2 regions of the Paenibacillus polymyxa M1 genome follow, and region 2 is predicted to be linked to the other one. Evidence: predicted binding sites of a transcription regulator. Region 2 holds the regulator's gene; the other holds the start of a gene.
What was found. Region 2 encodes CtsR, which represses protease genes until heat stress. Its sites were predicted from a motif close to ATGGTCAATAAAGGTCAAACA; they were not measured.
Positions count from the first base shown of each region.

Region 1: a site for CtsR is predicted at 1,097-1,117, ahead of clpP (ATP-dependent Clp endopeptidase proteolytic subunit ClpP). Genes of this name have one in related genera too.

Region 1 covers NC_017542.1:209,840-213,268, reverse strand. The annotation lists gene PPM_RS00935 (sugar-binding transcriptional regulator) at 1-686, opposite strand, end outside; tRNA gene PPM_RS00930 (tRNA-Arg) at 946-1,017, shown strand; gene clpP (ATP-dependent Clp endopeptidase proteolytic subunit ClpP) at 1,229-1,825, shown strand; gene PPM_RS00920 (PdaC/SigV domain-containing protein) at 1,938-3,047, opposite strand; gene PPM_RS00915 (SIMPL domain-containing protein) at 3,285-3,429, opposite strand, start outside.
Region 2 covers NC_017542.1:5,191,097-5,194,525, reverse strand. The annotation lists gene PPM_RS23455 (GNAT family N-acetyltransferase) at 1-565, shown strand, start outside; gene PPM_RS23450 (CtsR family transcriptional regulator) at 1,106-1,570, shown strand; gene PPM_RS23445 (UvrB/UvrC motif-containing protein) at 1,655-2,179, shown strand; gene PPM_RS23440 (protein arginine kinase) at 2,209-3,273, shown strand; gene clpC (ATP-dependent protease ATP-binding subunit ClpC) at 3,318-3,429, shown strand, end outside.

The sequences.
Region 1 (3,429 bases), 880 kb from region 2:
ATATCCTGAATATTCGTATCCTCAAGCAAGGAGTTGTAAGCATGATTGCTGAGCAAATCCGGTACATGGAGCAGACGGTATTGAGCGCCGACCTTGCGAGCCATCGTGGAGGCAATTGTATTTGCCTGCATTTCCATGCTCTCTCCCAAACCCCCGCGTGCCGGTACAAACCATCCGCCTTTAAGCGGGCCGTTAGCAGGTAATGTCAGTTGTTCCGCCACATCTGCAATCGTCGTGCCACCTGTTACAGCGACCACGTCCTCGTCATCCATAACACTCAGCAGCGCCTTTGCGCCAGCACGGCCCAGTTCCTGCTTCGCTAACGGTGAAGCATCCGAATCCCCTGGAACGACAACCACCTTCCTCAAACCGTAGGCTTGACGAATCTGATCCTCCAATTGGGACAGGCCGAACAAGTTGTTCGCAATCGGCTCCAGCTGTTCCAGCAGATCCAGTCCTGCTTTGCTCACCTTCATGCCCACACTCTCAATCTCAATTAGCCCTTGCGCTTTAAGGAGATCAGTCTCAGCGCGCAGTACGCGCTCGGTCATATCCAGTGAAGCTGCCAGTGTTCTGCGTCCAATAACTTCGGACAGCATAATCTGATGCAGGATCGTGTACCTTTTTTTCAAAACATCCATGAGGTCGGGCAGAAGCTGCTTCTGTATTTCTAATATCTTTCGCATGCTTTCCACTCCCGCACACTTCTAAGTTCTGTCTCTATGCTATATCTCTAACTGGTCTTAAAATGTCCCGGGATAACTTTTTAAGTCCCACGTATATCTTACCCAATATTTGCTTCACATGCAAGTCTATCTGAACCTATATTTCTCAACTTTTTATGTGAATATGCGCACGTAATAAAAGCTTGCAATTCAATGCCGTATATCATATAATCATCTTTGTTTCCAATTAATTAGTTAGTTGCTTGTAATGTTCATCTGTGCGCCCGTGGTCCAACGGATATGACGTAGGCCTCCGGAGCCTGAGATCGAGGTTCGATTCCTCGCGGGCGCGTCGTTTTATATGATCGGCTAAATGTTCCATATAATGTTTTTAACCAAAAAGAGCGCTGAGCGCTCTTTTTTCAATCAATAGTTTGACTTTCTTTGACTTTTTGTTTGAAATTGTTTATCATGTGGTTAATACGGTAACAGTTTATAAATAGGGATGTGTAATCGGCATATCCACCAAATCCACTAACGATATTTAAGGGAGGTTTTTTGACGTGAGCTATGTTCCTATGGTAGTAGAACAAAGTAACCGCGGCGAACGCGCCTATGACATTTATTCCAGACTGTTGAAGGATCGCATTATTTTGTTGGGCTCGGACGTCAATGACGTTGTAGCCAACTCAATTATTGCACAAATGCTGTTTTTGGCTGCTGAAGATCCTGAAAAAGACATTCACTTGTATATTAACAGTCCTGGCGGTTCCATCACAGCTGGTATGGCCATTTTCGATACGATGCAATACATTAAACCTGACGTATCTACCATTTGTGTAGGTATGGCTGCTTCCATGGGTGCTTTCTTGCTGAATGCAGGTGCCAAAGGCAAACGTTTTGCCTTACCAAACAGTGAAATTATGATTCACCAACCACTGGGTGGTGCACAAGGACAGGCAACGGATATCGAAATTCGCGCCCGTCGCATTCTGAAAATGCGTGACAAATTGAACCGCATTCTCGCAGATCGCACAGGTCAACCACTGGAACGCATCGAAAAAGACACAGACCGTGACTATTTCATGTCCGCTGATGATGCCAAAGAATACGGTATTATTGATAAAGTGTTAACTAGCTCCTCTCCAGAAGGTGTATAAGAAAACTTATTTACCTCGGATAGCTGGTAAATCAAAAAGGCTGCCTCGGATATTCGTATCCAGTAGGCAGCCTTTTTGATTTGCTATTTTTTTAAAATATAGGTCATCCAAATTATTGATTTTGTCCCGCAAAAGGCTTTCCGCCCTGAGGCAGCAGTTGAGCGAACGAGTAAGTAAACTCCGGAATTCCATACGCGTATGGAGCATAATCATACAAATCAAACACGATGGTTACTCCACTGTTGGTCACATAAAAATTCTGATCTGCGGCCAACTCTTTAAATTTTTCAAAACCTTCGCCAGCCTGGAGCGCATCAATTTTTTTCTTCAAATCAGCATTCAAAAACTTTTTATAGTTCGGATTTGCCTTCAATACGTCAGACAATTGCAGCAGCTTGCCATCAGCGAGCGAGAACGTGTATCCTTTACGCGCCGTCATGCCATGTGCGCCACCTGTATACGAGTAGTCCTGCATAATCACACTTAGAATACCGTCCTTGTTATAGGCAATTGCAAAATCATTCTCGAAATCATACGGTCTTTCTGCTGTAACCTCTCCCTCTGCCACCATCTTTTTGCCTGCTGCCAATACTGTCTCTGCATGCTTTTTTAGCACATTATTAATGGTCTGTTGAGCCTCAGGATTCAGCTGGCTGCCGCTGATTTGTGGATACTTAATCTTATAAGATACCTTTGCATTGCTCGAAGCTGGAAGCGTCTGAGATGCAATTGTGATTGGATTTAGCTGGCTTTTACTCAATGTTACGGTTTTCTGAGCTGCATTCCACTGAGCATCGATACCCAGATAGTCTTTCAGCAGACTCATAGGAATGTACAGCTTCCCGGCGATCATTTTGGCATCCATGCTGCGCGTGTTGATTCCGTTCACATTGACATAGGCATCCGAGGAGGAGACCACGATATAGAGCTTGTTGTACCCACTCCCCACTGTATATGTCCCTTCTTTGGTGTCATAGCTCACCGGAATTCCCAAGCTGTCACGCAGTGCTGCCACTGGAATCATGGTGTTCCCGTTCACTTGAATACCTTTAGCGGCCAACGTTTTACCATTCCATTGGATGGCGATCCCTGGTTGCTGTGTTGTCGCTTGCTGCTGTTTGGTCGATGCTGCCCCAATATAGGAAACGGGAATAACCGCAACCCCTGCTAAAATTCCCGCTGCCAGCAATGCTGAGCCCCATTTTTTTGTATGTTTGTTCATCGTAAGTATTCCTCCTATTGCAAATCTGTATAATCTATGTGTTTTGATCACTTTTCTTATTATATCTATACCCTATTGTATGTAGTTTACAATCTGTACACTCCTTGATTTCAATCTGTACACCTAACAGCCATTAGCTATGACAGACTCATTACAAAACGGTTTCAATAGACAAAAGAAGCCAACAAGTCATCCTGCAATGTTGCAGGCGCTTGCGGCTCCGCTTAATGGTCTATACTAGTTCATCTCATATTGGGCAGACACTTGGACTTTCACCGTTACTTGACCCGACTGTATCTCTGTTCCGCCACTCATATCCATGAGCGCTTTGGACATGGCATTCTCACGTTGTGTGTAAACCTGAGCTTCCCCGCCATCTACT
Region 2 (3,429 bases):
ATACAAAATAGAAGATAAACAGTTAAATTGTGATGAGTTGGTATATGAAAATGAGACGGCACGTCGGGCTTTGTGGACTTATTTTGCAAATCATGACTCAATGATAACCCAAGGTAAATTTATTTACGTTCCAGCAGATGACAACCTGCCCTTTTTACTCGATGATCCGCGAATTCAACAGGAAACGGTGCCTTATTTTATGGGGCGTATTGTGGATGCAGTTGCTTTTGTAGAGAGATACCCTTTTGAGCAGATTGGAGAAGAAACAAGTTTGACCTTACATCTGACAGATCGGTATGCCCCTTGGAATGAAGGAGTATGGAGATTAACAATTACTACGGAGGGGCAAGGACATCTGGCAAGAGTGGATACAAGCAATTTATCTGACAACGCCTTAGCAGCTGACTTGAAACTGGGGATTCAGTCATTAACAAGTTTAATGCTCGGCTACCAGCAAGCTGATAACCTGTCTAATTGGGGGCGTATTGAAGGAAGCAGTAAGTCTGTGGCTGCACTTAAACGTGTAATACCAATAAAACAAACGTTCTTATTGGATTTTTTCTGATAAAGCTCCAATTGGTTCTTCTTAATGTCCAACTTTTTTTTAACCAAATTGGATGTGGTTTATCATAATTACTCAAAGCTCTTTCCATAATGGGAAGAGTTTTTTGTAATATGGTATAAAACATAATTAGATTGCGAAAAATGGTATTGACCCCTTGGCAAAAATGAAATTTGTGCTATAATACGAATATAGTCAAAGAAAGTCAAAGTCAATTGGAATCAGTGTGATTCCACAAAAGTATCATGTTGTTGGATTGGCCGTATATAACAATTTGACAGCAAAAAAGTAAAAAATAACGACCTGATTTGCGTATAGTTAGGAGCTGCTTCTTATGTACAGAATTGAAGTGTATGATTTATCGCAAATAAAGGTCACACTAGAAACGAAACGGTACAATTCCAATGGATGTACAACAGGCAATAGCCTGAATGCAGCTTAGATTCGTGACTATATCGTTTGGTTAAGTTCAATATACGGCGGACTCTGTGGAGCGTGAAATGTACTTGAATACTTGCGTTTCCGTTAGTGGAGGATGATGAAATGCGCAATGTTTCCGACATTATTGAACAATATTTGAAGAGCATGCTGCTGGAAAGTCCCCAAGGCTTAGTGGAGATTCAGCGCAATGATCTGGCTGACCGCTTTTCCTGCGTACCGTCGCAAATTAATTATGTAATTAGTACCCGGTTTACGCTGGAAAAAGGTTATGTGGTGGAAAGTAAACGCGGTGGTGGAGGCTACATTCGAATTCAGCGAATTCAATTACCTGCACAACATGCGATTCATACACACCTTCATCAGAGCATCGGGGAGGAAATTAGCCAATCGGCAGCAGAAGGACTGATTTATCAGTTAGAGGAAGCTCATTTTTTAAGCAAAAGGGAAGCTGGTCTAATGAAGGCTGCTTTATCAAGAGATACATTATTGCTAAAGCTTCCCTATCGTGACCAACTGCGAGCAAGATTGCTTAAGGCTATGCTGATCTCGTTGCTGGCGGCCAAATAGCTAGTATCCATTAACCAGTGAATAGAGATTTGCAATTCAGATGTAGGGATTTGTAAAAATCCTGACGATGAAGGAGGTGCTTTTATGCTGTGCCAAGAATGTAATATGCGGCCGGCAACTTTGCATTTCACCAAAATTGTGAATGGCGAAAAGACAGAGTTTCATATTTGTGAGACATGTGCGAAGGAAAAAGGGGAAATGATCCCTGGAACACCTAATGGCTTTTCGATTCATAGCTTGTTGTCGGGGATGTTGGATTTTGACTCCAGCACAAAGAGCCAGTCTTCAGGTCACACTGTTCCCCAAAATCTGCAATGCAAGGATTGCGGTATGACTTATACACAGTTTAGTAAGCTAGGACGTTTTGGATGTCCATCATGCTATCAATATTTTGATAGTCGTCTGGACCCTCTGTTCAAGCGTGTGCATGGTAGTACGAGTCATGTTGGGAAAGTTCCGGTCCGTACTGGAGGCCGATTAAAGGTTAAACGGCAAATTGATGATTTAAAAAAAGAGATGCAACAACACATTGTACAGGAAGAATTCGAATCAGCTGCTGAGCTTAGGGATCAAATCAGAAAGCTTGAAAAAGAAATGACTGAAGAGTAAAGTTTGTGAAGAGTAGGAGGGAATGCGTGATGCCCAATATCCGATTTACGGAAAAGCCGCTAAGTGATTGGATGCGTGGTGATGCTGCGGATTCGGAGATTGTCATTAGCAGCCGGGTAAGAATTGCGCGTAACTTGCAGCATTTGCCTTTTCCCATGCTTGCTACCAATCAGCAGTCGGAAGAAGTGCTTCAACGCTTAACGGATATCCTTCAGTATGATGATTTGCGTCGTTTTGGTACTTTTCATACCTTGAAAATATCCGAGTTGGATGAGATCGACAAGCAGGTACTGGTTGAGAAGCACTTAATTAGTCCTAATTTGGCGAACGAATCTCGCAACGGTGCTGTGTTGATTAGTGATGATGAATCAGTTAGTGTTATGATAAATGAAGAGGATCATCTGCGTATTCAGTGCTTATATCCGGGATGTCAGGTGAGAGAAGCCTGGGAACGCGCTATGGTCATTGATGATGCATTTGAAGCTCATGTTGATTATGCATTTGATGATCGGAGGGGGTTTCTGACCAGTTGTCCGACGAATGTCGGCACAGGTATGCGAGCTTCGGTGATGATGCATTTGCCCGCATTAGTTATGACTCATCAAATCAATCGTATATTGTCCGCTGTTTCACAGGTAGGTCTTACGGTTCGCGGCATTTATGGTGAAGGCAGTGAAGCAGTTGGAAATTTGTTTCAGGTATCTAATCAGATTACCCTGGGACAAACCGAAGCGGAAATTATCGAGAATCTGCATGGCGTGGTGCTGCAAATTATAGAGCACGAACGTTCTGCCAGAGAACGATTGATGAATGAATCCATGCTGCGGATTACAGATCGGGTGATGCGTTCATTCGGTATTTTGTCATATGCAGCAGTTTTGGATTCCAAGGAGGCTGCACAGCGGCTGTCCGATGTACGTCTCGGTGTAGATTTAGGGATTTTGGAGCGTCCTTCCATTGCAGCGATGAATGAGCTTAATGTGATGACGCAACCTGGCTTTCTGCAAAAAAGCTTTGGGGATAAAATGAATACCGGTGAGCGCGATATGTACCGGGCGAAGCTGATCCGGCAAAAATTAGGCACAACCCTTTAATATATAGAATGATCTGAAATACACATTGTGGAGGTGCAGGATATATGATGTTTGGAAGATTTACGGAACGTGCACAGAAAGTGCTTGCCTTGGCCCAAGAAGAAGCTGTTCGATTGGGACACAACAACATTGGCACAGAGCACATTTTGCTAGGAC